Regions from separate parts of the Pseudoalteromonas sp. 68 DY56-GL68 genome, predicted to be linked through region 1. Evidence: predicted binding sites of a transcription regulator. Region 1 holds the regulator's gene; each other region holds the start of a gene.
The links. Region 1 encodes sigma-54, which starts transcription at its own class of promoters, with help from an activator protein. Its sites were predicted from a motif close to GTTGGCACGNNNNTNGNNT; they were not measured.
Positions count from the first base shown of each region.

Region 2: the regulator sigma-54 is predicted to act here: its motif matches at 7,253-7,271, upstream of NYF15_RS12560 (flagellar basal body rod protein FlgF).
Region 3: the regulator sigma-54 is predicted to act here: its motif matches at 5,202-5,220, upstream of NYF15_RS11520 (YggN family protein).
Region 4: the regulator sigma-54 is predicted to act here: its motif matches at 1,498-1,516, upstream of flgA (flagellar basal body P-ring formation chaperone FlgA).

Region 1 covers NZ_JAOCZL010000024.1:34,566-42,830, forward strand. Annotated here, with positions in the region: gene rapZ (RNase adapter RapZ) at 1-756, opposite strand, end outside; gene ptsN (PTS IIA-like nitrogen regulatory protein PtsN) at 757-1,209, opposite strand; gene hpf (ribosome hibernation promoting factor) at 1,213-1,500, opposite strand; gene NYF15_RS19370 (RNA polymerase factor sigma-54) at 1,527-3,023, opposite strand; gene lptB (LPS export ABC transporter ATP-binding protein) at 3,132-3,857, opposite strand; gene lptA (lipopolysaccharide transport periplasmic protein LptA) at 3,854-4,375, opposite strand; gene lptC (LPS export ABC transporter periplasmic protein LptC) at 4,365-4,919, opposite strand; gene kdsC (3-deoxy-manno-octulosonate-8-phosphatase KdsC) at 4,916-5,467, opposite strand; gene NYF15_RS19395 (KpsF/GutQ family sugar-phosphate isomerase) at 5,470-6,441, opposite strand; gene NYF15_RS19400 (calcium/sodium antiporter) at 6,445-7,416, opposite strand; gene NYF15_RS19405 (ATP-binding cassette domain-containing protein) at 7,663-8,265, shown strand, end outside.
Region 2 covers NZ_JAOCZL010000020.1:163,492-171,756, reverse strand. Annotated here, with positions in the region: gene flgL (flagellar hook-associated protein FlgL) at 1-742, opposite strand, end outside; gene flgK (flagellar hook-associated protein FlgK) at 745-2,742, opposite strand; gene flgJ (flagellar assembly peptidoglycan hydrolase FlgJ) at 2,756-3,712, opposite strand; gene NYF15_RS12575 (flagellar basal body P-ring protein FlgI) at 3,838-4,932, opposite strand; gene flgH (flagellar basal body L-ring protein FlgH) at 4,945-5,628, opposite strand; gene flgG (flagellar basal-body rod protein FlgG) at 5,644-6,432, opposite strand; gene NYF15_RS12560 (flagellar basal body rod protein FlgF) at 6,454-7,218, opposite strand; gene flgE (flagellar hook protein FlgE) at 7,411-8,265, opposite strand, start outside.
Region 3 covers NZ_JAOCZL010000019.1:19,045-27,309, reverse strand. Annotated here, with positions in the region: gene NYF15_RS11560 (cytochrome c) at 1-72, shown strand, start outside; gene NYF15_RS11555 (cytochrome b/b6 domain-containing protein) at 132-782, opposite strand; gene NYF15_RS11550 (AzlC family ABC transporter permease) at 890-1,597, shown strand; gene NYF15_RS11545 (AzlD domain-containing protein) at 1,594-1,893, shown strand; gene NYF15_RS11540 (iron-containing alcohol dehydrogenase) at 1,890-3,044, opposite strand; gene NYF15_RS11535 (LysR family transcriptional regulator) at 3,205-4,071, shown strand; gene NYF15_RS11530 (glutathione peroxidase) at 4,139-4,621, shown strand; gene NYF15_RS11525 (PA3496 family putative envelope integrity protein) at 4,677-4,865, opposite strand; gene NYF15_RS11520 (YggN family protein) at 5,256-6,056, shown strand; gene NYF15_RS11515 (PLP-dependent aminotransferase family protein) at 6,109-7,551, opposite strand; gene NYF15_RS11510 (DMT family transporter) at 7,653-8,265, shown strand, end outside.
Region 4 covers NZ_JAOCZL010000020.1:152,667-160,931, reverse strand. Annotated here, with positions in the region: gene NYF15_RS12535 (protein-glutamate O-methyltransferase CheR) at 1-515, opposite strand, end outside; gene NYF15_RS12530 (chemotaxis protein) at 537-1,469, opposite strand; gene flgA (flagellar basal body P-ring formation chaperone FlgA) at 1,612-2,316, shown strand; gene flgM (flagellar biosynthesis anti-sigma factor FlgM) at 2,395-2,715, shown strand; gene flgN (flagellar protein FlgN) at 2,708-3,139, shown strand; gene NYF15_RS12510 (Ig-like domain-containing protein) at 3,415-8,265, opposite strand, start outside.

The DNA of each region.
Region 1 (8,265 bases):
ATGCTGTCCACCCGTGCAGCCAATTGCGATAGTTAAATAACTGCGGTTATTGCGTTCAAGGTGTGGTAACCACGTTTGCACAAAGGTTTGAATCTGCCAAGTAAATTTTTGCACTATGCTATGGCTTGCAAGGTAATCTTTAACGGGTTGGTCGAGCCCCGTAAGTGGCTTAAGATCTGGCTCCCAGTGCGGGTTTGGTAAAAAGCGTGCATCAAATACATAGTCAGCTTCTTTCGGGATACCATGCTTAAAGCCAAATGACATAAAGGTAATAATGAGCTTTTTATCTTTTTTACCGAGAATCTTCTCACGAATTGACTCTGCTAGCTGATGTACACTTAAATCCGTTGTGTCGATCATAAAATCAGCGCGGGTAATTAGGACATCAAGCAGTATTTTTTCTTGCTTAATTGCTAAATCGAGCGGTAAAGAATCTAAAGAAAGCGGGTGTAAGCGTCTTGTCTCAGAGAAACGTTTAATGAGTGTTTGATCATCACTATCAAGGTAAAATAATGTTGGGTTGGCGAAACCTGGCAAGTATTCAAGAATATCATTAAATTCTTGTTGCTCTTTTGGCAGGTTACGCACATCGATACTGACCGCTATTTTGTCGTAATTATCAGAAACACTACGCACTAGCGAAGGTAATAGGTTTACAGGAATATTATCAACGCAATAATAACCAAGGTCCTCAAGGACTCGTAAAGCGACTGATTTACCTGAGCCAGAACGGCCACTGATAATAATTAATTCCATTTATGCCTCTGATGCAATAACTTGAAACAGTTCCTGATCGGTTTTTGCGCTGCGTAACTGTTTACAAAATTCTTTATCTTTTAGTCTATCAGCAATTGTTGATAAGGTCTTTAAATGAAGTTGGCAGTCTCCATCAGGTACAATGAGTGCAACAAAAATATCAACAGGGCGGTTGTCAATTGCATCAAAGTTAATTGGCGATTCGCTCACTATAATAAACGCATGTGGTTTATCAGCACCCGACATACGACCATGCGGAATAGCAATGCCTCTACCAATTCCTGTACTCCCCAACTTTTCTCGATTGAGTAAAGCATTAAGAATATCTTGCTGCGATAGATGAGGAAGCTGCTCATGAGCTAGTTCGCTGATAAATTCGAGAATTCTTTTTTTGCTATTAAAAAGGACCGCAGCTTTGCTGCAGTCCTGGCTAGTAAGTGAACTAAGTTTCATAATTTAGTGTCGAGCTAATTTCTCTTTGTGTTTAATAACTTGGCGATCAAGCTTATCAATTAGCGAGTCGATGGCCGCGTACATATCTTGATGCTCTGTAGAGGCAAACAGTTCGCCTCCGTTTACATGTAAAGTTGCTTCTGCTTTTTGACTTAATTTTTCTACATCTAGAATGACATGAACATTATTAATATGATCAAAATGCCTTTCTAGTTTCGCAAACTTGGTGTTTACATAGTCTTTTAATGAATCTGTGATTTCTACATGACGACCAGTTAGGTTTAGTTGCATAAGCATTTTCCTTCTATGTAAAACGTCTAAATCAAGCTTTTACGCTGATTAGACGGCGGTATTGCTAGAGACTCTCGGTATTTTGCAATTGTACGTCTAGCTACTTTAATTCCTTGCTCAGCCAATATATCTGCAATCTTACTGTCACTCAATGGCTTCGCTGAGTTTTCTGCGGCAATAAGCTTTTTGATTAAAGCGCGTATTGCCGTTGATGAACACTCGCCACCATTTTCTGTGCTGACGTGGCTTGAGAAGAAATATTTCAACTCAAAAATACCCCTTGGGGTATGCATATATTTTTGCGTTGTTACCCGTGAAATCGTCGATTCATGCATTTCGACCATTTCAGCGACATCATTTAGCACCATCGGCTTCATCGCCTCTGGGCCGTGTTCAAAGAAAGCCTGTTGTTGTTGAACAATACAGTTCGTTACTTTTAATAAAGTATCATTCCGACTCTCTAAGCTTTTAATAAACCACTTAGCTTCTTGCAGATGAGAGCGAATAAACTGGCTGTCACTGCTTGATTTTACAGAGCGTGACATAGCCGCATACTGGCTGTTTACTCTGATCTTTGGCATACAGTCAGGGTTTAGCTCAACCACCCAACGACCTTTAACTTTTTTTACCGATACATCAGGTATGACGTATTCAGACTCTTCACGTACGATGCTATCCGCGGGCTTAGGGTTCAAGCTATGGATAAGCGTCATCACTTCTTTAAGCTCGTTTTCTTTAAGCTTAGTCTTTTTCATCAAAGTACGATAGTCGCGACTTGCTAATAATTCGATGTGCTCAGATAAAACCATTTTAGTTTCAGCCAAATAAGGTGTATCTGCATCGAATTGACGAAGTTGTATACATAGGCACTCTTGTAAACTGCGAGCACCAATACCGACAGGATCAAATAGCTGTATTCTTTTTAAGACCGCTTCGACTTCATCAAGTTCTATTTCTTCTTCATCATCATTTTGATTAAAGCTTTCAACAATATCCTCACAACTCACAGTTAAAATACCTGAGTCATCGATAGCTTCGACTATAGCAACAGCAATTGCTTCGTCGGTCGGACTAAATGGAGTCAACTGTAGTTGCCACATCAGGTATTCATGGAGAGTTTCGGTTGACGCACCTTGGTAAATAGACTCATCTTCTGGCATTGGCCCTGACGAGGTTGAAGGGGCTGCACTCATGTACTCATCCCATGTGACATCCATTGCTAGGTCGTCACTGACGGTATCTTTATTGAGTGCATCACTGCTTTCTTGCTCGTATTCACTGGGTGCTTCTTCTGCTGTAGCTGTGACTTGTGAATCATCAGAGTCAGATTTTTGTTCGTTTTTACCGATCGCTTCTTCATTATAATCCGCTTCTTCTACTTCAAGCAGAGGATTACTATCAAGCGCTTCTTGTATTTCTTGCTGGAGATCCAATGTACTAAGCTGCAATAAGCGAATGGCTTGTTGCAGTTGTGGAGTCATTGTAAGTTGCTGGCCCATGCGCAGCTGTAATGATTGCCTCATGTATCCCTAACAATCCTTTTAAATCATTGATTGATACTACTTTGAGTAAATATCAATATGTTGTCATTATTGTAAGTCTAGCAGATGCTCTAGTCGGTGGTGTATTGGTTACAACCTGAATTGCTCGCCTAGATAGACATCGCGTACCGTTTGGTCTGCTAATACGTGTTCAGGCGTGCCTGATGCAATTAGCTCCCCATGAGAAACAATGTAGGCTTTTTCACAAACATCAAGGGTTTCTCGAACATTATGGTCAGTTATTAGTACACCGATACCACGGTTTTTCAAATGCTCTATAATTTTCTTTATATCTAACACTGAAATTGGATCAACACCAGCAAAAGGCTCATCTAGCAGAATAAATTTTGGATCTGCGGCTAATGCTCGCGCGATTTCAACACGGCGACGCTCGCCTCCTGATAGCGCCATACCTTGGCTATCTCGGATGTGCTGAATACTAAATTCATCAAGCAGGTTATTGAGTGTTTCTTCTCGTTGCTGTTTTTTAAGATCTTTGCGTGTTTCAAGAATCGCCATCAGGTTTTGGTAGACTGTCAACTTTCTAAAAATGGATGATTCTTGAGGTAAATAGCCAATACCTAATCGAGCACGATTATGCATGGGTAATAAAGTGATGTCGTTGTCATCAATGCTAATTTTACCTTTGTCGCTTGGCACTAGCCCAACAATCATATAAAAGGTGGTGGTTTTACCTGCACCATTAGGACCTAGTAAGCCGACAATACTGCCTGCTTCGACTTCTAGTCCCACATTTTTGACAACTTGGCGGCCTTTATAGCTCTTTGCTAGCAGCTCTGCTTTTAATGTACTCATGGCTGGCCTTTATCATCTTTTTTATTATCAACAGGCACTAAGATTGTATGCACACGATCCGTTGAGTTTTCGTCTTTTTCAGCACTAATTAGCTGTTGTTCCATGTCATAAGTTATACTTTTTGCGCTGACTTTTTGCCCTGCTTGTGTCACTTGCGCATCGCCAACTAATGTGAGTAAACGCTTTGCTACATCGTAACGAACTTCGTCTGCGCTGGCGCTCATAACCGTGCCATCTTCTTGTTTTTCTTCAAAGTAGGCTGGCTTACCTGTGGCAATGATAAGTGAAACAGTACCATCAACTTCACCTGCATGTGCTTCTAGGCGATCTGCGGTAATACGACGATTACCATGGGTTATTTCTACATTTTCTTCAAAAATCCCTACACCATTTTTTAACTGACCTACTTGGCGATCTGAGCTAATGCTGATAGGAGTACCCGCTTGGTCTGCAGCAGCGCTTGAAAACGCAATCAATAAGCTTGGGATTAGAAGTAATTTTTTAAGTTTATTGGTCATAGTATATGGTTCGTGTATGGTTAGTTAACTCGACGATTTCGGCTTTTAAATCGGCTTTTAAACCTTTACCGGTAATCTTTAAGTTTGGGCCTGTTAATGTAACAGGTTGTTTTGAGTACATGGTCATTTTTTCAATATCGACATTGATATTTTCTGCGTTGATATCTTCAATCATGCCATTATGAGTTAGGTTTTTTGCAACAACGTCACCTTCAAAAATGAGTTGATCGTTTTCGTACAAGGTAGCCTCTTTTGCTTTTACCTGCCAAACCTGTTGATCCCCATAAATGGTAAAAATAGGCTGCTCAAAAAAAGTAAATCCTAATTGCTGGTATAGCTCCATTTTAGCCGCAGCGACTTTATGGCTGATGTTACCTTGCTCATCATACGCAGTTTGCTTTAGCGCAATGGCGGTGTAATCCGGTGTTGCGATTATCTCGTCTTCACTGTTTATTGCGTCTGTTGGTTGGCTAAAGTACGGATACCATAACCAGATCATGCAACAAACAAAAACAATACTCAGTAAAATACGGGCTATATTCATGCGCTGGTTCCATCAGTTGTTAACGCTTTCGCGTTTTCCAGCATTAATAAATCAGTCAGCTCTCGCACAGCACCAAACCCTCCGGGTAACATGGTAGTGTAATGAGCGAGTCTTTTTATAAGTGGGTGAGCATCGTTTACAGCAACGGCAAAGCCTACCTTTTCCATGACGGGTAAATCAGGGCCATCATCACCGATATAAGCTATTTGCTCATCGGTCAAAGCCAGTTTGTCTTTTAATTCTTGATACGCAATAAGCTTGTTTTCTTGACCTTGATAGATGTGTTGTACTGTTAGGCTAGTCATGCGTTGCTGAACTATTTGTGAATGTCGCCCTGTAATAACCGCAACCTCAAAGCCACTATTTATTAATGCTTTGATACCAAAGCCATCTTTGGTATTAAACGCTTTGAGTTCTTCACCGTTATTTCCTAAGTAAATACGGCCATCAGAGAAAACGCCATCAATATCGCAAATGAGTAGTTTTATTTTCTGAGCACGTTGGCTTACATCTGTGCTTAATGGCTGATAAAGCTCGGCAAACGTCATGTTTAAAGTACCCCTGCTTTTAAAAGGTCTTGCATATTAAGTGCGCCAATCGGTGTATTACTTTCATCTATTATTATTAAACCGTTAATGCGTTTTCGTTCCATAATATTCAATGCTTCCGCAGCGAGCATATCTGCATGTGCGGTGGTGCATGAGCGTGTCATTACTTGGCTAATCGATGTGTTATGAATATCGACACGTTGCTCTAAAATACGGCGTAAATCACCGTCAGTAAACAGGCCTGCAAGCTTTTTGTTTTCATCGACAATAGCTGTCATACCGAGGCCTTTGGCTGACATTTCTATCAGCGCATCTTTAACGCTTTGGGACTCGGTAACGATAGGTGTGGCACTGCCAGTATGCATGACGTCTTCAAGGCTCAGTAATAAGCGCTTACCTAAGCTCCCCCCAGGGTGAGATAAAGCAAAGTCATCGGCAGTAAAACCGCGCGCTTCGAGTAGGGCAACGGCTATCGCATCGCCCATAACTAATGTCGCAGTGGTGCTGGCAGTAGGGGCGAGGCCTAATGGACACGCTTCTTGGCTAACTTTGATGCACACATGGACATCCGATAGCTTACCCATAGTTGAGTTAGGGTTACCTGTTAGAGATATCATTTTTGCGCCAATACGCTTAATAACAGGGATAATACCAAGCACTTCACTGGTTTCACCTGAATTTGAAATGCACATCACAACATCTTCACGTGTGATCATACCTAAGTCACCATGACTCGCTTCACCTGGATGAACAAAAAATGCTGGGGTGCCAGTACTTGCTAATGTTGCGGCTATTTTATTGCCAATATGGCCTGATTTACCCATACCTATGACGATAATACGCCCTGTGCAATGAAACATTAATTGGCAGGCATGTTCGAAATCAGCATTGATATACTGTTCAATTTCTCTTAATGCTTGCGCTTCAACTTCAAGAACTCGCTTACCTTGCGCAATAAAGCTTTGCTGCGTCATTTGTTATCCTATTTGACTGAAAATATAGCCTTGGTATGCAATAAATGCGACTAACAATAAACCACCTTCAATTCTATTGATACGACGAGCACCTCTTAAGTTCAATGACATAGCGATTAAAGCAATGGTTGCGCCAATCATAATCAAAGCATCTCGGTTAGCCGCTGAAGGGTCGATGATTGATGGGTTGATAATCCCTGCAAGAGGCAGTACCGCCAATAGGTTGAATAAGTTTGAGCCAACAATATTACCTAAGGCTAAATCATCTTCATTTTTTAGTACGCCGGCTATACAGGCTGCTAGTTCAGGTAAACTGGTGCCAATAGCAATGATGGTTAACCCAATCATCAAGTCGCTTAAGCCAAAGTATTTTGCAATATCTACTGCCGAACCAACCAGAAAGTGTGAACTGATAGGAAGAAGGATCATACCTACGACAAGCCAAAACAAAGCTGAGCCTGTAGAAACATTATCCGGGATATCTTCACATGCTTCAGAGACGAAAGGGTCATCCGCTTGGTTTTTATCCCTTAAAGAAATAATAACTAAGCCTACAAGGAAAACAATAAAGCCAACAAGTAGCGCAATACCTTCACCAAATGAAAAGAAGTTATCAGAGAATATATACCAAGAAGCAACTGACACTAAGAGTACTAACGGCATCTCACGTTTGAGTGTTGTAGAAGAGACAGATAAAGGTCTTAATAGTGCAGTAATACCTAATACTAGTAGGATGTTAGTAATATTAGAACCAACAGCATTACCTACAGCGGTATCTGTTTTGCCTGCAAGGGCTGCTGAGGCTGATACCATCATTTCTGGTGCCGATGAACCCATGGCAACAACCGTAAGGCCAATGATTAGGGTTGGGATCCCCATGTTTTTTGCCAGTGCCGCTGCCCCGTAAACAAAACGGTCTGCACTCCATACAAGTGCGGCAAAACCAATAATTAAAATGACAAAAGAAGTCACCATTTTTATACGCCAATATTACTTAAACAGATGACTGCAAATAGTAACAAAAGCAAACCTGAAAGTATAAGTAAAAGAATAGACTGAATGTTTTAAATGGGTGTTTTTTGGAAACTAAATTTAAGCGTGTATTAAGTTCGACATTTCTAACATAGATTATTTCGATAGAAAATATTACAAAATTTTACGATTTGTTTTTTCCATCTTGACTAAAAAACCCTTAAAATGGCAAAACTAGTGAAAAAAGTTATGGAGAGCGACTTGTCGCAATCAATAGTAGAAATCAAGGATGTAACCTTTTCACGGGGCGATAGAATCATATATAAAAATATGACTTTTAACATTCCGAAAGGCAAAATCACCGCTATTATGGGACCAAGCGGCATTGGTAAAACCACCATGTTACGCTTAATCGGCGGTCAGCTTAAACCTGATTCTGGTGACATTTTATTTGAAGGCAACAGCATTCCTGGCATGACTCGCAAGGAACTTTATGCTGCCCGCACCAAAATGAGTATGCTGTTTCAAAGTGGCGCTTTATTTACCGATATGTCAGTGTTTGACAATATCGCCTTTCCTTTGCGTGAACATACTCAACTCAGCGAAGATTTAATCCGTCTTGTCGTTTTAATGAAATTACAAGCAGTCGGCTTACGTGGTGCACAAGACTTAATGCCGTCTGAGCTTTCTGGTGGTATGGCTCGCCGTGCTGCTTTAGCGCGTTCAATTGCTCTTGATCCAGAGCTTATCATGTACGATGAGCCATTTGCTGGCCAAGATCCTATCTCTATGGGTGTGTTAGTTAAGCTAATAAAGTCACTGAATGAGGTGCTAGGTTTATCATCACTTATT
Region 2 (8,265 bases), on a different contig from region 1:
GGTTAACACCTGGAACAAGTTCGACTTGAAATGTATTATCTGCAGGCAATGCCGTCGGGTTCAAGTCGTAATTCGCTTGATGGAACTTATCAAAATCAGCTTGTTTTTTGACATACACAGTACCCGATGTAACACCGCCTGCCGCTGTTCCCTCATTTGATACTACATCAAGGCGGGCATTCACTTTTTCGAACGCAGTAAAACCATTATCACTTGAGCGAACATCAACACCTTTAGCTATTGTTACTTTATGCTGTCCCTGATCGCCTTGATATTCATATAGGCCAGTTAGCGTATTCAGGCTGTATGTTTGCGTGCTATCTTGATAACCAGAAAAAATATACTTGCCATCTTCAGATTGACTATTCATTGAGCTGAGCAAAGACTTTTGCAGCTCCTCCAGCTCACTGGCAATGGTTTGTAAGTCTGTCTGGCTCATCGCCCCATTACCGGCTCGAATTGCTAGCTCTTGCGCAGCCTGAATGGTGGTATTGATATTTTGTAGTACACTTTCTTCTGTTTCTAATCGGCCATTCAGTTGATTAATATTTTTAGTATACTGCTCGTTTGTCTGAATTTTATTTGTAAATAAAGATGCTTGCGAGTAGGCAGACGGGCTTTCTGAAGTCGATAAATATTTTTGCCCAGTATTCACGCGCTCTTGTGCATTAGCAACACCTTGCTGCCCTTCAAGAATTTTGTTGATACTGCTTTGGTACATTAAATTATTAGATAAACGCATAATTACCTCGCCGCACTTAATAAGGTATCAAAAACTGAACGGGCAGTCGCAAGCACTTGTGCAGACGCCGCATAAGATTGTTGAAAACGAAGCAAATTAGCAGCTTCTTCATCTAGGTTTACACCCGACAAAGATTCATACCATGCTTCAGACTGCTCAGCCAACGCTGTAAAAGCTGCGCCATTCGTTTGAGCTTGCCCTGTAACCACACCAATATCAGACACTAAACCAGTATAGGCTTGATTAACGGTTTGATGGTTATTATCTGCTGAGCCGTCAACATTTCGTCTCACGATATTTGAATTCTGAATATCAGCTAGCAATAAACCATTACGGTTATCGTCAATTCCGCCTTCATTTGCTTCCACAGTAAATGTATCACCTAAAGCAGGCGTACCTTCTATATCGAAATCAAAACCGTAATTTACAAAGTTACCGCCTGCTGCTGAAAGCACATTTTTTAATGGCGGTGTTCCGTTGAATGTTTCAGTATTAACCCCATCAGACACTGTATATTCATCTGGCTCTGCAGTTTTAGAAATCGTAATACTGCCATTAGGTAAACTGACTGGAGAACCGAAATAGCCTGCATCGGTTACTGTTCCAGCAGTAATACTGGCATCACTGGTGTTGTTGATATCATTAGCTGTTCGAATAGGCGATGCAAGCGCTAAGTCTTCGGGTCTGTTTGTAGCTAGCTCTAAATTGCCAGAAGCGTGAGAGTTTAATTTAACCATAAACTTATCACCGACATTCGCCGTGCCAGAAACATTGAGCTCTAAACCAAATGACTCACCACCGGCAGGTGTAATAGTTGAAGAGTCAATAACCCCACCCACTACATCTGCGGTGGTTACTGCACCAATTGGCTCACCTTTATTATCAACTGCTTGGATTTCCACTGTCGTAGGGCTGGTATAACTAATCACAAAATCACTGGCTGGTAGTGAACTACCAAACCCAGCTTCAACAGTTGCCGTCATTGATGCGTTACCCGTATTTGCCTGATACGCAAGGCCATTGGTTGAAGGGATAGCAAAAATATCTCCGCCCATTTCACCATTCGCAGTCATACCTAGGTGATTCTGTTGGTTAAATGCATCAGCAAGCGCCAACCCCATTTGACCAAGCTGGTTGTGTGCCGGCACGAGGATGTCATCACGAAATGATAAAAGACCACCAATTTTGCCTTTTAATTTACCCGTATCCACCTCAAGCGGCACAGCTTTGCCACCATTGACATCTAACTTAAGTTCTTGAAAACTCGGATCAGGATCGCCTGTTAAAGAAAATAAATTAAATGTACCATTTTCCATAACTAAGGCTTCGCCTGTGCCTAAATAAACTTGCTTTTCACCGTTACTGCCATCAAGCGTTTCAATATCAATTAATTCAGATAAATCACGAATCGCTTTATCACGTTCATTATAAAGGCTACTTGAAAGTGACTCACGGTCAGTGCCATCAACAGCAACAATTTGTGAATTCAGTTCACTTATACTTTGAATTAAATTATTCGCTTCTTCGGAAAAGATTTCTAGCTGCTCATTCACAACCGCTTTTTGCTCTGAAACAATCCCCGATAGTCTATCCATCTGATCAATTAAATTCTGTGCATCTGTCATCACTAAAGAACGCGCAACATTTGACGATGGCTGATTTAGGCTTTCTTGAATATTATTAAAAAACGAATTAACACTGGTTGATACACTATTTGACTCTTCTGAGAATAAGCTATCCATGCGGCTTGCTTCTGTAACAAATTGGTCAAAAAATGCTTTACTTGACGTGTCACGATTGAGCTGTTTTTGCGCAAACTCATTGAGTAAACGATAAGTTTCACCACGACCAACTTGATTGTCGATCATGGTAGTAAATTCTGTTCGCTCACGTACATAGCCTTCTGTATTAACATTGGCTATGTTTTTACTGGTGGTTTGCAGCAACTGTGAGTTTGCTCTTATACCAGCATTTGCAATGTCATAAATATTAAATGACATGAGGGCTTACTCCTTAACGTACCAATGAAGCAGCAACACTTTGAAGCTCAACACGCTTTAGTACCTGCTTTATTTTATCGGCATAATTTGGGTCTGTTGCATAACCTGCTTTTTGTAAAGAATCTAAAAATGCTGCAGGCTCTGCGGTGTTTTCAAGTGCTTCTTGATAACGAGGATTCTCATTGAGGAAATCCACAAAATCATGAACACTTTCTTTAATCGATTGATAAGAACGAAAACTGGCTTGTTTCTTAACAGGCACACCTTGCTCAAACTCCAAAGTAAGTTTGCTTGCTTTGTCACCTTGCCAGCTTTTATCAGATTTAATATTGAATAAGTTGTTACTACTGGTGCCGTCTGCTTTGCTAATAATGTGTTTTCCCCAACCTGTCTCAAGGGCAGCTTGCGCAACCATGACAGCAGGGTTTAAACCAATTTTCTCAGCTGCATTTTTAGCATGTTCCCACACTGTGCTGATAAATGATTCAGCATCATCAAAGCGATTTTCAGTTTGTTCATTGGCTGATGCAGTCTCGACAGCTTTAGTCGTCGTATCTGGCTGTTCAACACCACTTGCACGTCTATCACTGTTAAACTCAGTTGTAGTCCTAAGCACAGAGCCTGGCATAAATTTTTTGCCATCAGGCGATAACTGCTGAACAATAAGATCTGCTAAACCCAATGAGCCATTTGAAGACAGCTCGACTGATAGTTGCTGATCATGCATTTCTTCAAAAAACTTTACGCCACTGGTGTTAAAAGGACTGTCTTTATCTTCGAACGCTTCATTCGCTTTACGCATACTCTTTAAGAGCATTTGTGTGAAGATAGATTCAAATTGTGCCGCCGCCTTTTTTAGCGCCTCTTTTGACGCATCGCTAGAGGCATCACTTTTTAGGGCACTTTGACGTAATGAGTCTAAGTTACCTAAATCAAAAAAGTTTTGCTTGTCGAGATGATTAGTATCCATCAGCTTTTTGACACAATAATTATTAATACCCAATCAAATGCAAAAAATGAGCCAACAAATAAGAGAAAAGAATTTAGAATAATAACGCAGAGACTAAAAACGCGCTTTCGCGCGTTTTTAGTTAATTAGATAATCACAAGTTGTCCGTTTATGGCCCCTGCTTGCTTAAGTGCTTCAAGAATGGCCATTAAGTCACCTGGCGCTGCCCCCACTTCGTTAATAGCACGCACCAGATCATCAAGACTAATTCCTGGATTAAATACAAATGCACGAGAATCATCTTGGTCAACATCGATAATGCTTTGATTAGTCACAACTGTTTCACCCTCGCTAAATGCGTTTGGCTGCGAAACATTTTGCTGCTCAGCGATGGTAACGGTTAATCCACCATGCGTAATCGCCGCCGGTTGCAATTTAACATTCTTACCAATCACTATCGTGCCTGTACGTGAATTAACAATAATTTTTGCTGCAGTGTCAGCGGGTTTGAACTCCAAATTTTCAAGCGTTGATAAATAAGCAACACGCTGCGATGCATCACGAGGTGCAAGTACTCTTACTGACGCCGCATCAATTGCTTGCGCACTATTTGGACCAACTAAGTCATTAATTGTTTGCTCTAATCTTTTTGCTGTTGTGAAATCAGGGCGATTCAAGTTAAAGGTAATGTAGTCGCCTTGCATAAACGGGCTTTTAACTGCTCTCTCAACCGTTGCGCCATTAGGAATACGCCCAACAGTGGGTGTGTTGATAATAACACGGCTACCGTCAGCACCTTCTGCGCCTAACCCACCAACGACAAGGCTACCTTGGGCAATCGCATAGGTGTTGCCATCAACCCCTTTTAAGAAGGTTTGCAGTAATGTACCACCACGTAGGCTTCCTGCACTACCAATTGAAGAGACCGTGATGTCAATTGTTTGGCCAGGCTTTCTAAATGCAGGCAATTCTGCGTGCACAGCAACAGCGGCAACATTTTTAATTTTTGGCTTTAAACTCGCCGGCAAAGTTATGCCAAAACCATTAAGCATGGCTTTAAAGCTTTGTTCAGTAAAACGGCTTTGTTCACCAGTACCTGGCAAACCAACCACCAGACCATAGCCAACTAATTGGTTAGAGCGAACACCTTCGACCATAGAAACATCTTTAACCCGCTCAGCCTGCACACTAAACTGCAAACTAAGTAAGCAAAGTGCGATGATGCATTTAACCCCATTCATGATGTGTTACCTCTAAAAAGGAAAAAGTGAACTACTGAAGAATCGTGAAAGCCACCCTGCACTTTGCGACTCTTGCATTTGCCCTTTTCCTGAATATTGAATTCGTGCATTCGCAATGCGATTCGATGTGACTGTATTATCGGCGGTCACATCCTCAGGGCGAACTAAGCCTTCTAAACGAATAAATTCTTCGCCTGTATTTAAGGTTAGCCACTTTTCACCGCGGATCACTAGGTTGCCATTAGGCAAAACGCGCATTACATTGACGGATATATCACCAAATAAGCTATTAGACTGGTTTGACTTTGAATCGCCTTTAAATGATGAACCTGAGCCAATACCAAACTGGATGCTATCTCCGCCTATATTAACTGGGTTTCCACCTAAGCCAATAACTGGATCTAAGCTCGCATCCGTTTCTTTATCTGTTTCAGTTTTTGCCGCTTTCGATGCTTGCGTAGACTCTTGCAACTTAACAGTAATAATATCGCCTGTTCTAAGTGCTTTTTTATCTGAATACAAATCATTTGATAGGTAACTATCAAACAATGAACCTGTTGGTACCATTTGTTCAGCAGAAGGCTCTGGATACATAGGTGCATAGTAAGGGTCATCCTGAACCACATGGTGGTTCTGTGTTGACATACAACCACCTAACATAAGTGCTGCCGATGTGACTAAGATAATATTACGCATGCGACCTCCTACCCATTAAAGCTGCTGATTAATGTAGCTAAGCATTTCATCAACGGCTGAAATCACTTTTGAATTCATTTCATAAATTCGTTGCGTTTCAATCAGATTAACAAGCTCTTCAGTTACATTAACGTTCGACGTTTCAAGTGATCCTTGAACCACAGTACCTAAGCCATCAATTCCTGGATTACCTTGCACAGGCGCACCACTTACAGCGGTTTCTGTATAAAGGTTTTGCCCCATCGGCTCTAAACCCGACGGATTAATAAAATCACTGATTGTAAGCTGACCAATCACGACATTTTCTGCTTGTCCTGCCACCCGCACAGATACTTCACCATCTTGTGAAACAGTGATTGATTGCGCATCGTCAGGGACATTCATTTCAGGCTGAATAGGGAAACCCGCACCAGAGGTTACAATTCGGCCATCTTCATCGGTTGTAAATTGACCATTACGTGAGTAAGCAATATTTCCATCTGGCAGTTGTACTTCGAAAAAGCCAGGTCCTGAAATCATCCAATCGAGTGAGTTTTCGGTGGTAAGCATATTACCTTGCGAAAAGTTCTTTTGGTTTGCAACTACTTTTGCACCCGCACCAAGCATTAAACCTGATGGCATTTCAGTATCTTGTGATGAGCGACCACCAGGCTGATTGATATTTTGATATAGTAAATCTTCGAATACAGCACGGCTTTTTTTATAACCTACTGTGCTGGCATTCGCGAGATTATTTGAAATCACCGAAATATCGGTTTGTTGGGCATCAAGCCCTGTTTTACTGATCCACAATGCAGGATTCATAATTCTACCCTCTCAGTGCTATTAAACGATGCGTAACAGCTGATCTTGACGTTCATCAATCTCTTCCGCTGTTTTCATCAATTTAACTTGTAATTCAAATTGGCGTTGATGGCTGATCATATCGACCATTTCATGTACAGGATTCACATTGGACATTTCAAGTGTGCCTGATAACACCTCTACATTTTCTGACACATCACAAAAGGTACATTGACCATTCACTAAGGTCTCTGGTTTTGGCCGAAATAAGCCATCATTACCTTTTTCAAGTTGCGTGTTATCAGCCTCAATAACCTTAAGTCTGTCAACGACTTCTAAAAAGTTTGCTGGCGCACCTTGAGGTCGAACTTGAATAGAACCATCTGAACTAAATTCAACTTTTTCAATGGGCAGTGGCAAAATAATCGGACCACCTTCGCCAATAACTTGACGTCCATGGCTGGTCATTAATGCGCCATCGGGAGTAATGTTTAATGTACCGGCTTTTGTATAAGCTTCGTTACCTGAGGCATCTTGAACACTTAGCCAACCTCTATCACTCAATGCAACATCAAGATCGCGTCCAGTCTCAACATACCCACCCGACTCCATATTTGAGCCAGGTCGCTCTTGCATAGAAAACACGCGTGTAGGCATGCCTTCACCAAACGCTTGCATAGAGCGGGCTTGTGCAAAATCAGCTTTAAAGCCAGTGGTGTTAGCATTAGCAAGGTTATTAGCCTTTAGGGCCAGACCTCGCATACTTTGCTTAGCACCCGACATGGCAATGTAGACCATTTTGTCCATAACATTGACTCATTAAAAATACGATATTTGATAAATGCAATAACAGTGCCAAAGTAAAATTGACGCCTTATTTAGCGCTTATGAAGTGTAGAGTTCTGTGTTGTAGCAGGTGTGGTCTATATGACTAAAATGAAAAAGGCTGCCTGTTAAAGAGCAGCCCTTGTGTCGGATTAAGTTGAAGATCCGCTATTATTAACGGATCTGTAAGATATTTTGTTGCAGCGTAGAGTTCACTTCAAGCGCACGCGAGTTTGCTTGGAAGTTACGCTGTGCACTAATCAAATCAACTAACTCAGTTGTTAAGTTCACATTTGACTGCTCAAGAGCAGAAGAATTCACAGTACCAAGCGTACCTGAGCCTGGCTCCCCAGCAATAGGCTCACCTGAGGTTAGGCTTTTCTTCCACGATGTATCACCCACTTGTTGTAAGCCTTGTGAATTAGAAAAACGAACCATGGCAACTTGCCCTAGGAATGAGGTATCACCATTACTGTACGAAGCAACAACCTTACCATCTGTGCCAATATCAATACCTGCTAAGCGGCCCACTGTTGCGCCATCTTGTTCAAGTGCTTTAACTTCAAAGCGGCTGGCATACTGGGTTGGTATTTTATTTGTAGTACCTGCTTCATCACGCCAGTTAATATTAACGTCTTCAGGGAAACTCGCACCATTTGATAATAAGTCAGATAAACCAACCCCTGCACCCGCACCATTTGGGATAGAAAGTGGGTTGAAGGTAGCATCTGTATTTGGCGCACCATTTGTATTTAATGGTAAACCACTTGAATCAAACTGAAATGTTGATAATGGCGTGTAAGGCGCAGCTGTTTCTTCAACACCTGCTGGGCTAAATGGTTTTTCATCGAGCGTAGCATACACTTGCCACTCATTGTCATTACCCGTTACGGTCGCATCTGTTTTTACAAAGTAAAGCTGTAAAACGTGCGGCTCACCCAATGAGTCATATATCGTTGTCGATGTCGAACTGTTATACGACGCACTAGTTTCAGGGTCAAAAGGCGTGACTGTTGGCGTAGTAGAACG
Region 3 (8,265 bases), on a different contig from region 1:
AAAGTTATTGGTAAAGCATTTGGCGCATGGGCTAAAGGTTGTAAAGATTGCCATAAGTCATTCAAAGACTAGCAAAAAACGTTGACCAAAAAAGGCGCTTATCAGCGCCTTTTTTAATGTTTTGAAGCACCTTAGCCAAACAAGTAATTTAAAGGCTCTGCTCCCCAAGTCGTAAATAATACCACTAAGCACACGGCAAAAATAACGAATGCCATAACGGGTGATTTAGTCACAGGCTCCGTGACTGAGATTTGATCACTACTGCCCGTAAGCATAGGCTTTACCAAGTTCTTACCCTTTATACGATAAATAACAATCGCCAAAACATGCAACACAATGGCATACAACAAAATATCAAAATTAAGATGATGCAACCAACCTGCAAACTCCACGGTATCTGAGGATACATGCGCCACCAGCGGGCCATCCGTTAATATATCGTCACTCGTCATTAAGCCAGAGCTTAATTGCACGATGAGCAAAGCAAAAAAGGCTATCACCATATAGCTACCAGCCGCACCATGTCCCGCTTTGTGTTCACTACTCGTGAACGACTTAATTACAGCAACAGGAGAGTGAATTAGTGCTGAGAGCCTCGCAGTTTTACTACCAATAAGACCCCAGATAAGACGAGTAACTAGCAATGCAAGGGTGAAATACCCTGCTGCAAAGTGCAGCTCAAGCATGCCCTCTTCGGCACTAAAATAAAGTGTCGCGATAGCCGCAACCAACAACCAATGGAAACTTCTTATAAAGCCATCCCATACTTTAACTTTAGACATTGTAACCCTCCCTAAGAAATGTATATTATTGCAAACTTCGACGATTTTGACACACTCCAATAATAGGTGTTTTGATCTGAGCCATAACAACAAACAAGAGCGATAAGATGCAAAAACCCATTCTAAAAGCCTTACTTAAAGGTTTTTTTGACATGCTTCCTTTATGTCTTGCGGTACTACCTTGGGGTATTTTATGTGGCTCTTTAGCAATTCAAAATGGGTTTAGCGCATTTGAAACACAAGCGATGTCGTTACTGGTATTTGCAGGGTCTGCGCAGTTGGTCGCCATAGAATTAATGGCTGGCAATACGCCGCTTTTAACTATTTTGTTTACCACACTCATTATTAGCTCGCGGCACTTTTTATATGGCTTGGCAGTACGCCACAAGGTCATCGATCAGCCTTTTCGTTGGCGGCTTCCCGTTAGTTTTGTTCTCACTGATGAATTATTTGCTTTCTCGCACCATCGTAAAGCTTATCGAACAAAAGTACGCCTTATTTATGCTTTAAGTGCTGGGTTTAGTTTTTATATTGCGTGGAATATTTGGACCCTGCTAGGCATAGTCGCGGGAAGCTTGCTCCCCGATTTAACAAATCTTGGCCTTGATTTTGCCATTGCAGCCACTTTTATTGCTTTAGTTATTCCTGGCGTAAAGAACCTTGCTACCTTGGCGACCGTGATCACCGCAGGTGCAGTTGCAACGCTATTGAAAAGCCAAGGCTTTCAACTGTGGCTAGTCACAGCGGCCCTTATCGCTATGACGGTGGGTTATGTAATTAGTCGCTGGCGAGCAAAAGAGGAGCACGTACAATGATGACAACTATTTTATTGATGGCGTGTATCACCTTCTTCACCCGTTACTTATTTTTACACCGTGCGCTACCGTTTAAAGTCGGTCCGAAAATGCAGCAATTTTTAAGTTTTAGTGCCCCTGCAGTACTTACCGCAATTTGGGTACCCATTGTGTTTATTAATGACGAAGGGATAAATCTAGATTGGCAAAATCCCTACCTAAGTGCTGCAATCGTATCCGTTATTGTGGCTTATAAAACACACAATATTTACTACACAACACTGGCAGGGATGGGATTATTTATAATCTTAAGTTAGACACTTGCAAGTAAAATCGCGCGACTTTTCTCAAGCGTAACTTGCTCGCGCTCACCAAGAGCCGTCATACCATGACGCTCAAGCTGAGCCACAAGTTTATCGGCAACACTGTCATCCAACTCGTAATCGCTTAAGCGAGTTGGCATTTTAACACTGTGGAAAAATGCTTCTGTTGCAGCTATCGCGTTATCAATTGCCGTATCTTCATCGCTAATATCAAGGCCTAATACTCGCTCAGCATATTGCAATAACTTGCCACGCTTAGTGTCTTTTTGCTCTGCCATCATACGTGGTAATACAATCGCTAATGTTTGAGCGTGATCCAAGCCATACACAGCAGTCATTTCATGACCAATCATGTGAGTTGCCCAGTCTTGCGGAACGCCAGCACCAATTAGACCATTGAGTGCCATAGTCGCTGACCACATAATATTAGCACGCACTTGATAGTTATCGGGTTCAGAGAATGCTTTAGGACCTTCTTCGATAAGCGTCATTAAAATCCCTTCAGCAAAGCGATCTTGTAATTTGGCACCCACATCATAAGTTAGGTACTGTTCCATCGTATGCACAAACGCATCAACAATACCATTCGTTACCTGACGCTCAGGTAATGAGAATGTCACAGCAGGGTCTAGCACAGCAAAACGAGGACGCACAAACTCACTAGCAAACGGCAGTTTATCTTGTGTCTCTAAGTTTGATACCACGCTGAAGGTATTCGATTCAGACCCTGTTGCAGGTAAGGTTAAAACAACACCCAATGCGACTGCTGACTTTACTTCAGCGCCTTTTGCTAAAATATCCCATGGTTCGCCAGCAAACTCAGCTGCAGCTGCGATGAATTTGCTACCATCAACTACAGAACCACCACCAACCGCGAGGATGTAGTCAATTTGCTGCTCTTTAACTAGTTCGACTGCTTTCATACACGTTTGGTAGCTAGGGTTTGGTTCAATACCAGCAAACTCAAACCAAGTATGCTCGCTTAATGCGGTTTTAACTTGATCATACACACCATTTTTCTTAATGCTGCCGCCACCATAAGTAACCAGTACCTTGGCATTTTTTGGGATCTCATTTTGAATTTCTTTAATTTGTTGTTCACCAAAATGAATTTTGGTTGGATTCTCAAAGCTAAAATTTAACATGCTTACTCTCTCATATTTGTGAGTATTAATCAGTGACCCGGCTATTGTAGTTATTTTTATATAGGGATAAAGGATGGAAATAAATAATCACTTTTGCAGACATGCAACAATAATCATCATAAACTAGTCGTAATTAAATGCAGCATCCTAAGGGTCGAAAATGTGGCAAGGCTTAGAAGAGTTCTTATATGTCGTTGAGCATGGTAGCTTTACGCATGCAGCCAAGGCTATGGAAGTATCCACCTCACACATAAGTCGGCAAGTACAACAGCTGGAGAACCGTTTAGGTTCCGTATTATTTCAACGCACCACACGAAAAATTAGCCTCACTGATGCAGGGCGTGAATACGCCGTTAAATTAAAAGCGATACGCCAAGAGTTGATTGATGCAAACAATCAATTACAGGGCGAGCAACGCCAACCAAAAGGCCTAATACGTATTACAGGTGCTGGCGAATTTGTAGCAAACCAAATCGCCCCCAAAGTCGCAGAGTTTGTCAAACGCTACCCTGAGGTTGAAGTCGACCTCGACTTTAATAGTCGTAACGTTAACTTAGTTGAAGAAGGTTTTGACTTAGCTATTCGCTTTGGCAGAATGCAAGACTCTAATTTAATTGCACGACCACTCTGTAAACGCGTAATGACACTCGTAGCAAGCCCAGAGTATTTAGCTAATCACCCAACTCTTAATACGCCTTTTGATCTCACTGAGCATAACTGTCTAATTACCATGCGAAAACGCTGGCGATTTAATATTGATAATCAAGTTAAAGAGGTTCGCATTGATGGTAATTGGCGTAGCAACCATCCACAAGCTATTTTAAATGCTGCTGTTGCGGGTGTTGGTATTGCACACCTTGCTCTGGATATTGTTGAACCTTATTTAAATAATGGCCAATTAGAGAGTGTACTTGATGAGTTTCAAGTCAGCGATAATGCATCTTGGTTAGTATACCCTCGCAAAGATCTATTACCGTTTCGCGTACGTTTGCTGATAGAACATTTAACCGATGCATTCGCTGATTAAAATTTACGCTTTTAGAAAAATCTCAAGCAAGTTAGAATCAGTGTAACAATAATAAAAAGTTATCATTATGAGCGAATTTTACCAACTTTCTGCTACTAGCCTTCAAGGCCAAACTATCGACTTTTCCGACTTTGAAAATAAGGTTGTGCTCGTGGTAAACACAGCCAGTGAATGCGGTTTTACGCCACAGTATGAAGGACTCCAAAAGCTACATGAAAAATACCATGATAAGGGCTTAGTAATTATAGGTTTTCCCTGTAATCAATTTGGTAAGCAAGAACCCGGTGACGCTAAAGAAATAAAAGAGGGCTGTCTAATCAACTATGGTGTCAGCTTTTTAATGATGAGCAAAGTTGATGTAAACGGCGAACACGCACACCCCGTTTTTCGACATCTAAAGTCCGAATTGCCAGGCTTTATCACCCGCAAAATAAAATGGAACTTTACCAAGTTTTTAATTGGCAAAGATGGTAAAGCCATTAAACGCTTTGCACCACTAACCAAACCAGAACAAATAGAATCAACCATTGTAGCGGCATTACACAAATAAAGCGTACGTCAAAAAGCAATAAAGAGGCGCGGCGCCTCTTTATCTAAATTTATACTTAGTCGTTCAAATAATCATCAAAATCATCTTCACCTAAGTTTCTTCGCAAGCGTTTTTGTTCAAGATAGTCTTCCAACTTCTTCTTAACGCGTTGCTTTTTCTTGTCGTGTTGATTACGCCCGACCATTTCGTACTCGTCTTCAACAAAATCGTCATCTAGCGCGTCATAACTAAATGTCTTACCCACAACCCACTCCATAAAGTGTTTGAGACCAATTCAACGGTTTTAAATTTATTCCATGAATTGGCAAAGTTTAAAAAGCTCAGTAGTAATTTAGTACCTAAAAACTACCAAAATAAAGCCATACCCCCATGCTAAATAGGTGATATGTCAATATTGTGAATAAATAGCGCTAAATTCGATTTCTGAAAAGTGAGAGTTTTTTATCGTTTCGATAAAACTCATTTATGTATATGGATTTTTTGGTTAATTTGACCAAAAAATGGTTAAAAATTAATTTTTATTTCTTATCCACAAATGAATAAAAACAAACAAGCTTTTGATATTAAATAACTTTAAAAGCTTGGCACTCTATTTGATTACTAAATTTTGTCATTTCAAACAGGAAAGAAAAAAATGAAAAAGTTATTGTTAGCAAGTTCTTTATTTATCGCCACAAGTGCTATGGCTCATAACGATAATGATACAAATATTTCATTCAGTGGTGAGCAATGTGATGTTGAATTTAAAAATGATGTTCGTATTACGCCAAGCGAGCTAGAAGTTTACACAGCCGATAATCGTACTATGAAAATCATCAACCAAAATAATCTATATATTGATGGTCAAAACGTATCCCTCAATTCTTCGCAGCAAGAGGCTATTGCCGCTTATTCCGACAGCTTACGCAGCCAACTCCCTGAGGTGGCAAACATCGCGCTTGATGGGGTAAAAATCGCAGGTGTAACAATCGAAGAAGTTGCTAATGCTTTTAACATTGACGGCCTAAACGACATATCTGAATTAATGGATGACATTAGCGTAGAAGTGCAGAACGCTTTCTATCAACAAGGTGCATTCACTATGGGTCAGCAAAATTTCGAAAAGTTTGGCCAAAACTTTGAGAATCAGTTTGATGAGCAAATCGAATCCGCGGTTGAGTCAGCCATGATGCAATCAATGGGCAGTATTTTAGTTGCTCTTGGTTCTGAATTAATCGGCTCAGGTGGTGATATGGATGCTTTTGAAAAGCGCATGGAAAACATGGGTGAACAAATCGAAGCACGCGTAGAAACCCAAGCCGCACAACTAGAAGAGCGTGCCGATGCACTCTGTGGCAGTTTTGCAGATATTGCCCATAAAGAGCAAGAGCTAGTCGCTTTAGTACCTGAATTAAAAGAATACCAGCTGTTCACATTTAAACAGCATGCTGAGTAAGATATCCCTGAACCAACGCACTTGGTTTTGCGCAGAGCTTGCTCTGCGCTTTTTATTTTTTGGCTAATACTGTGAGCTGTGACAAGGTTTTAATTGCTTGTTCTAAATGCTCAGACCAAGGTAAACCATAGCTTAAGCGAAAACAGCTGCGGTATTTTTTACCCGCTGAAAATATTAACCCTGGAGTAATGCTAATCCCCGCCTCTAACGCTAAATGGAATAACTTTACCGCATCATACTGCCCTCCAAGATCAATCCAAATCACACAGCCACCCTGCGGATTACTAATGCGCGCGCAACTTGGCATATATTGCTGTAAGCACCAAATCATACGTTCTTTATTTGTACTCAAGCGCTGCCTCAACAAACGCAGATTACGATCGTACTCACCACTGGCGATAAACTCATACAAAGTCCATTGATTAATAAGTGGCGCGGAGCAACTCAGAGCACGTTTATAACGCCTTGCTTGCTCTGCAAACTTGCCCGCAATGATCCAACCAATACGATAGCTTGGTGCAGCTGTTTTTGAAAACGACGCACAGGTGATCACTAAGCCTTTTTTTGAATAAGCTTGCGCTGGCGTAGCACGTTTAGCAGTAAAATGTAGATCGCCATAAACATCGTCTTCTATGAGCACAACGTTACGCTCTTCTAAAAGAGTCACTAACTGCTCGCGTTTAGTCTCTGGCATAAAACTACCAACGGGGTTATTTAACGACGTTGAAAAAACACACGCTTTGATATCATGCTCATCGAGGGCTTGAGCCAAATCATCTAGCCAAATTCCTTCATCAGGACACAGAGGGATTTCCAGCGCCTTTAAGCCTAAGCTTTCAATTAATTCAATAATGCCAAAATAACAAGGCGATTCGATGGCGATGATATCGCCAGGTTTAGCGACACATTTAAGTGCTATTGCCAATGCCTCTTGTGCGCCATTAGTGATCACCAATTCATCACTATCAACACCAATGCCAAAATCTAAATAGCGGTGGATCAATTGCTTTTTCAATGGTGCAAAACCATCCATTGGGCCGTAGTTGATTGCCGATGCACCAGCCAGTGTCATTACACGTCGCATTGTTCGTGCTAGCGCTTTATCTGTCGGTGCTGCTGCAATAGGGTTTGCAATACCGAATGGCACAACATTGGCTTTATGTATGGCACTATAAACTTGCTCAATCAAGCCTTGCTTATTCACCATCATTGGTTCGCGACTTAGCTTCACTCGTTTCGGCCGCGATTGATTTAATTGAGACGACTTTAAAAAGTATCCTGACTTTTCTCTGGCTTCTATCAACCCTTGCCCTTCTAAAAGTTGATAAGCTTGTTTCACTGTTGGGATACTTACGTTTAACTTATCAGCCATTTTTCTTAGCGACGGTAACTTCTCTCCAGGCAATAACGACCCTTGAGAGCAAAGATCTCTTATTAGCTGAATCACCTGTTGATATAAAAACTCACTATTACTGCGACTGATTACTTGTGACATCGGACACCAAACTGTATAGGTTATATTTTTAGTTTTCTGTATATGTTAAGTATACAGAAGAGGCCTAAAATGAACATACTTTAAACTTTTGAGTACTAACTATGAAAAGTGCCGCTCTTTACCTCGTCACGGTACTAATTTGGGGGTCAACTTGGCTAGCGATTGAGTTTCAATTAGGCAATGTTGCCGTTGAAATCTCCTTGTTTTATCGCTTTGCTATTGCAGCCGTTTTAATGTGGACTTTCGTGCTGATAAAAAAGCTACCTATGCAATATTCACTACGTGACCATGGCTTTTTCGCTTTGCTGGCATTGTTCAACTTTGGTTTAAACTATCTTGTTTTATATTGGGCACAAAATTACCTCACTTCAGCCATGGCATCGATTGCTTTTTCCATGCTGTTATTGATGAATATCATCAATACACGGTTATTTTTTGCCAAACCTATCGCCAAGCGAATTTACTTTGGTGCACTTCTTGGCGTGATGGGGATTGCTAGCTTGTTTTGGCCACAAATTCAGCAATTCAACTTGAGTAATGGTGCGTTGGTCGGGTTACTACTTGCGCTATCAGGAACCTTTGTGGCTTCATTGGGAAATATGGTCAGTGTTCGAAACTCTCAGCGTAACATTGGTGTACTACAAGGCAACGCGTGGGGTATGTTATATAGCGCTTTAGGCTTGGCTGCTTATGTTTTAGTAAGCGATGTAGAGC
Region 4 (8,265 bases), on a different contig from region 1:
TCCATAGATAAGCCTCGAGCGAGTGCAAGTGAGTCGTACTCTGCATTCTTACACATATCAAGCATGGTATTTGAAATATCAGTACCAATAATCTGCGCACCCATTTTTAAAACACCTGGCTGCTTAGATTGAAACTCGGCAACCGACATGGCTATTGAGTATGGTTCCTGACCAGAAGAACTTGCCGCAGACCAGATTTTCACCGGTCTATGCAAGTCTTTAAATTCAGGAAACAATTTAGTTTTAAGTAACTCAAAGGGGTATTGGTCACGGAACCAAAGCGTTTCGTTTGTCGTCATCGCATCAACAACTGCGGCACGTAACTGCCTCTCATGAGGACTTAGCGTTTTGCTCACAAGCTGTGATAACGATTCCACACTAAAGCGAGCCATCAATGGTGCGAGGCGACTTTTAACTAAATAAAGTTTGTTATCACCTAACACAATCCCACATTGTTGCTCTAAAAAAGAGCGAAATTGATCGTATTCGCTTTGTTGTAAGTGCTTATTTTCCAAAGTAATACCACCTATAAATTATTAATCACAGTGAACCCATTTTTTAACAGCTGTCGCTAATTCATCAGGGTTAAACTTTGCAATAAAATCATCCGCACCCACTTTTTCAATCATTGCTTGATTAAATACACCACTCAGTGATGTGTGTAAAATTACATGTAGCGGCGATAATTTTGGATCGGCTTTTATTTCTGCTGTTAGGGTATAGCCATCCATTTCTGGCATTTCAACATCAGATATCAGCAAACCAACGCGTTCGGTGATATTGTTTTGACAATCAAGTTCAGCAATTTCACGTAGCCTCAGTAATGCTTCTTTACCATTTTTAGCAAGCTCGGTTTGCACACCTAGTGGCTCAAGTGCACGCTTAACTTGATTTCTTGCCACCGCAGAATCATCAGCAATAAAGACGATGCGTTCACCTAAGTCTTTTTGAATTTCGCCCTCGCCCACGACCTCAGCACTGACCTCAGTATTAACAGGGCAGATCTCGTTAAGAATCTTTTCAACGTCAAGGATCTCTACCAGCTCGTTCTCTATTTCGGTGACGGCTGTCAAATACGAATAACGGCCAGCGCCCGATGGCGGAGGCATAATTTTTTCCCAGTTCATATTTACAATACGTTCAACACCACCGACTAAAAAGCCTTGAACTGAGCGGTTGTATTCCGCAATGATAATAAAACTATCCTTTAAATTCTCGATTGCAGGGCCACCAACAGCCATAGATAAATCGATAACTGAGATAGTTTGACCTCGAATATGGGCCACACCACGGATATAGGCGTTTGATTTTGGCATGTTTGTAAGCGGTGGGCATTGTAAAACCTCTCTTACTTTAAACACGTTAATACCAAAGCGTTGACGCCCTCTGAGTTTGAATAATAGTAATTCAAGGCGGTTTTGCCCAACCAACTGAGTACGCTGGTTAACTGAGTCTAAAATGCCTGCCATTTCAATCTCCTAAAGATAAACAACCAGAGTCGGAACAATAATTGCTTTCTTTGTGTTAAAGCTACATAAGGTTACAAAGCGTCTGTTTTTTGACGCAAAATATTTATACCTTGTTTTCAACCATAAGCATAGTCGAAACATGATGAGTTTGTTAAAAAAAAGCCGAAGATACAGTGTTTTTTATTTTCTTGCTAGCCTGTTGCTTAGTACGCAACTTCAAGCTGAAGTCTATAATCACCAGCAACTTCAACAAATCGCTATCGATTTTATCAGCGAACAAATTACTGATCTGGATTCAACACCACAAGTCAGCGCGCTGCCTCTTGATAGCCGAATTCCAGATAGGCCTTGTCAGTTACCGCTGAGTAAAACCGTTCCGACTGAACCTCCTTTTAATCGGCAGGTAACCGTACAACTTAAATGCGAAGACTTAAATAGTTGGACGCAATATGTACATGTCAGAATTATTGAACTTGAGCCTGTGGTGGTAGTAACAACCAATTTAACTCGTGGAGAGGTCATTAAAGCTGAACATTTACGCCTTGAGATGAAGCCTAAACAATTTGTTCGTACGCAATATATTCAAGATGAGTCAGTGCTAATAGGAAGTCGGAGCAAACGTAATATCCGCAGTGGTCTTCCGATTGTCATGAGCCATATTTGTATGGTGTGCAAAGGGGATAATGTAACCATCATTGCAGCGATACGTGGGCTTAGAATCAAAACAACAGGTGTTGCTTTAGAAGATGGTACGCTTGATGAATTAGTACGTGTAAAAAACAAAAAATCAGGTAAAGTATTAAATGCACGCGTGGATGGTGTCGAGTCTGTACAGGTGAATATTTAATTTTTAATATTTATGTTAAAGTATCTTGTGTGCCTGCCGATACAAAGGCATATGTTGGGTAATGTATAGGTCAAAATAATGGTAAGCAACGTCAATAATAATAGTCAGCAAACATCTGTGTTGACGAATACCAAGCAAAAACAGCTTGATTTACAAAAAGATAACCTTAACACGCAAACGGCTAAATCAGCTGCGCCTAAAGCCAGTGCAGATTCAGTGAGTTTAACGCCGCAAGCAAAGCAATTAAAATCTTTGCAAGAAAAGGCTGAGCAGTCATCTGGTTTTGACAGTGCAAAAGTCGCTGAGTTGAAAAAAGCAATCAGCGAAGGAAAGTATCAAATTGATACTGATAAACTAGCAAAGAACATCGCAGCATTCGAGTTTGACGTCTATGGCTGATCATAATCATTTAATTGCCAGCAAATTAACACAGCAAGTCTCTTGTTTAGAGTCTATTGCTGCGCTTTTAGATGATGAGCTAACAGCCATTGCCTCAAAACGAGGTGAAGGTTTAAAAGAGATTGCCCAACAAAAAATCTCCTTATTACAAAAAATTCAAACGCTTGATAAAGAAGTTCAGGTGCTTGTGAGTAAAAATGATGCTCAAGATGAAGACGTTTCTTCGCTTATCACGCAGGTGAATGAGCTGCTTACAAATTGTAAAAAGAAAAACGATGTCAATGCACATGCCGCACATCAAGCCCAACTAAGTGTAAAACAATTAAAAGATATCTTAATTGGAGCACCATCGTCTATGACCTATGACCAAGGTGGCAGTGTTATTCAGGGCGAGAATAAAATTGTACATAACCTAAAAGCGTAATGCGTTTAGGTTATCTCTCCTTTATTACGAATAGTCCCACAAATTGATAGCCCCTCTGAGAAACCACTTTGCTATTTGCCTAACAGATAGCTCTGTAAACCTGACTAACTTTAGTTATTGTTTATTAATAACGCGACGTAAAGTCGCGACTACAAAGTAAGATTTGCTCGTGAGTTTCCTATGCAAAACCTAACGCTATATCTACTAAAATCAGCTGGCTGGGGTAAAAAATAAAGCGCGATTCATCGCGCTTTATTTGTATTTAGTAACTCGTTCTAAATATCGATAGAGTTATTGCCTCCTTCGATGAGTTTCTTAATTAACTCCTCAGAGTCATTTTGAATATCATTTGCTGCATCTGATGTCACTTCGGGCTCACCATTAAATGCCAAACTTTGACTTTCGCTCTCAGTATCAAGAGCAAGTACATCCGTTTGCTCACTATCGGTGAGTACATCATCAATACTCAGTTCAAGTGGTGTCGCCCCCTCAGCAATAGTAGAATCTGTGCTTGTGTCAGTCATAACCAGACTCAAATCAATACTTTCGCCAAGTGGTTGAGGCTCAGTTCCTTGTGCCATTTGCTCTTCACTCTCATCAAAATCAGCTAACAAAGGTTCACTGCCTAAGCCAATAAGACCATCATCAGGCTCAGTATCGAGCACCCCAGTGCCCACTAAATCATTTTCAGTATTTTTAACAATGAAGTCACCTGTTACAGGGTCAACGATTGCAAAGTAATATTCATTACCTAAGTCTAATACTGACAAGCTAATAAACCAATCACCATTACTATCTGCGGTTACTGTTTGCGCTGAATTAAGTAAAGATAAATCAACAATATTTAGTAAATTAAGCCCAAGTAAATTAGAACCAATAGCATAAACTTCTGTGCCTGGTTCTGCCTCCCCTGAAGCTGATGGGAGAAGAAGTCCTAAAACGCCTGGATTATAATTAGTTACATTAAACGCATCTAAACTTGGGTCGTTACTGTAGTCAATGCTAGATATGGTTGTGGTATTGCCTGCGGCATCGGTTGCAGATGCCTCAACATACGCAAGCGTCAGTAACGAGACTGATAAGTTGAGGACTTGCCAATCCCCATTTGCATCAACCGTGGCTGTATAGGGTGCGCTGACGCCTCCTCCAACTAAGTGATTAGTAATTGAGATAACACTGCCCTCAGGTAAATCAGAGGTGCCAGAAAGCGACACAAGGTTACCTAATAAAAAGGATGGCGTGATAGATAGCTCTGGTGCAACCGTATCAACTTCTCCGCCAGTTTTACTGTCTGTTCCAGTATTTCCAGCTTCATCAGTGATACTTACAGCAACAGAATAAGCGCCATCAGCAAGTGCTTGAGTCGCTGTTGCTTGCCAGTCGCCGTTCACATCTGTCACAGCTGCCACACTGTGCGTAACGCCACCAGCTGCGGTGAAAGTAACAATAATATTACTGTTAGCGAGATCAGACGTACCATTCACTGTGGGTGTTGAATCATTTGTGAGTATCAAACTACTCGCGTTGATACTGATAATAGGTGCAATCGTATCAATCACCGCCGTTGTTGAGATAGAACCATCGTTACCAGCACTGTCTCTCACAACAGCTGTTACTGTGTATGCCCCTTCAGCAAGGTTTTGTGTTGCCTCAACCTGCCATTCAAGGTTTGCATCTAATGTTGTTTCAACACTGTGACTTACTCCCACAGCATCGACAAATGTGACAATAACCAAACTCCCCGCAGCAGCCCCTGTTGCACTACCTGTCACGCTTGGTGTTAAATCACTTGTCACAGCGATTGGATCAATCGTGACATCTGCAGGTGTTATGTCTATGCTACCCGATGCCGAATCTGTTGCTGTATTACCCGCAGCGTCTGTAATACTTGCATCAATTGTATAAGCTCCCTCAGCAAGGGGGGAAGCAAGTGCAACAGACCAATTACCACTTGCACCAACAATTGCACTCGCTGTGACTTCATTATTGAGCGCATCTGTTACGGTTATTGATACCAAGGTACCTTGCGGAGCATCGCTGGTGCCACTGATCGTAGGAGTTGTATCATTTGTTACATCTGGCGTATTAACACTAAATAGAGGTGCCGTTAGGTCGATTTCACCACTGCGTGTGGCAGTGCCTGTTAACCCGCCTTCGGTCACACTCGCTGTAATACTAAAACTACCTTCGCTTAATGGTGTCGATAATTGCACACTCCATACACCCCCTGTTACGGTGGCAAAGACGGTCTGAATGTTGCCAAGTGCATCTTCTACATTCACAGTCACCTGCGTGGTGTCTGTGGCATCACTGGTGCCAGAAATAGTCGGTGTTGTATTGTTCGTCACTGTTAGTGCGTCAACAGCGATAGTAGGTGCATTACTATCAAGAGTCGCTGTTTCAGTGGCCGTTGTCGTATTACTAGCTGCATCAGTAATGCTTGCAGTAATACTGACTGCCCCATCTGTTAAAGCAGGTGATACATCGACAGACCAACTACCATCTGCTTGCACTGTTGCAGTAAGTGGATAAGTATTGCCGTCATTTTCAACAGTTATATTCACCGTACTACCCTGTGGTTCACTCGTTGTCCCACTAATGGTTGGTGTAGTGTCGTTTATCGTGCCAAGACCATTAATGACAAGGATTGGCGCGAAGGTGTCAATTGCACCGGTATCTGAGGCACTACCTGAATTGCCCGCAGAGTCGGTAATACTGGCAGTCACACTATAGTTACCATCAGGCAAATCACTAGGCGTTACTTGCCAAGTACCATCGATTTGTACTGTTGCCGTCAATGTTTGAGTATCGCCATTACTATCAGTAACGCTAATATCGACAAGCGTACCTTGTGGTTCTGTCGATGTTCCAGAAATAACTGGCGTACTTGAATTACCTAATACAAGCGAATCCAGTGTGACAACAGGATCGACCGTATCGACAGTAATGGGGGTTGTTACTGTTTGCGTATTATTAGCATCATCCGTAATTGTGGCAGTAATGGTGTAGCTGCCATCGCTAATATCAAGGGGAACAACAAACTGCCACGTTCCATCACTTGCCACTGTCGTTGTAATTGTTTGCCCTGCTACTTCGACAACGACCGTACCGCCAATTTCATTACTACTGCCTGAAATCGTTGGTCGAACATCTGAAGTAGCGCCAATATCGTTAATAACTAGGCTTGGGGTTACACTGTCTAGCACACCCGAAGCCTGCTCCGTGGTTAAATTACCTACTTCATCGCTAACCGACGCTGTTACCGTGAAGCCACCTTCTGCAAGCGCTGAAGGGACATCAACAGACCATGTCTGGTCATTTAACACTGTCGCTGTAAAGCTTTGCGATCCACCTGCACTATCAGTGACGGTAATGTTAATAACAGTACCTTCTCCCATATCAGTTGTTCCTGAGATAGTCGGCGTCGTGTCATTAGTTAAAGAATCAACATTAAGTGTTAATACAGGAGCAACATTATCAAAATTTAATGTACTCACAGTGGCGGTGTTCCCTGCTTCATCCGTGGCAGTGGCCGTTACGTAAGCTAAGTTAAGTAGCGGTACAGTGATATTTGCAACCTCCCAATCGCCATTCGCATCAGTCGTAGCCGTATAAGTTGCGCCCACTAAGCCGCCTACTAACTGCTCAGTAATAGTAATGACACTGCCTTGAGGTAAATCAGATGTGCCAGATAGCCCTACTAAATTACCTAATAGGAACGAAGGTATAATGCGAATATCAGGTGCAATAGTATCAACAACACCACTATCAGATGCTGTGCCTGTGTTACCCGCATTATCTTGAACTGTCGCTGATACGGTATAGCTACCGTCTGCAAGCGCTTGACCTGCATCTGCACTCCAGTTACCTGATGCATCTGTGGTTACGGTAACAATATGACTAACACTGTTAGCATCTAAAAAGGTCACGTCTAGTTGCGTGTTTGCTAAATCAGACGTACCGGTTACTGTCGGTGTATTATCGTTAGTTAATTCAGGTGCATCAATAGTGATATTAGGCGCAGTAAGGTCTACATTTCCTGTTTCTGTATCCGTACCTTGATTACCAGCAGCATCCTCGAGTGTCGCATTAACAGTGTATTCACCCTCAGCCAATGGTGTGGTTACCTCAACCGACCACATACCGCCAGGTTGTATTTGCGTGGTAACGATTTGCTCTTGCCCTGCACCATCTGTAATGGTTAGTGTAACAAGCGTACCTACTGAAGCGCCGCTACTTTGCCCACTGATCAGTGGTGTTACGTCTGTTGTATCAGAAAGTGGATCAATCACGATTGTTGGCGCAGTCGTATCTATTAAGCCTGTTTCAGTTGCCGTACCTTCGTTACCTGCAACATCAAATACACTGGCGTTAACTGTAAAACTGCCCTCTGCTAATGCTATGCTCGGCGAAACCGACCATGTGCCATTAGCCTGTACAGTCGCGGTGATCGTTTGGATGCCGCCAAGTGAATCCGTGATTTCTAATGTAACGGTACTGCCTGCACTTGCATCAGTGACCCCACTAATTGTTGGTGTATCGTCATTTGTACTGCCTATATTGTTAATACTGATAGTAGGTGCTGTTAAATCAACAACGCCTATCGCTGACGCCTCACCATCAACACCCCCAACAGTAACCGTTGCTGTCACTGTGAAATTACCTTCTGCTAATGCTGTAGGTGGTGTCACAGACCAAATGCCATCAAGAAGAGTCGCAGTTAATGTTTGTGGCGGGTTAGTACCATCATCAATCACCACGGTCACTGTCGAGCCGTTTGGCGCTGAAGTGGTACCTGTGATTGTAGGGGTTGTATCATTCGTATCGACTATCGCATCAACTGACATACTCGGCGCGCTGATGTTAACAGTGAAGTCACTTGAGGCGCTGGCAGTATTACCTGCAGGATCTACGACTGTGGCTACAACAGTATAGTCATCATCAGCTAATACCATAGATGTAACCGACCAATCTCCATTGCTATCAACGACAGCCGTTAAAGACACATCAACGTTATTAGAATCAGTCACAATCAGAGATATTTGTGTGCCTTGCGGCTCTGTTGAGGTACCACTAATTGTAGGTGTGTTTGTGTTTACAGTACCAAGACTGTTAATCGAAATCGC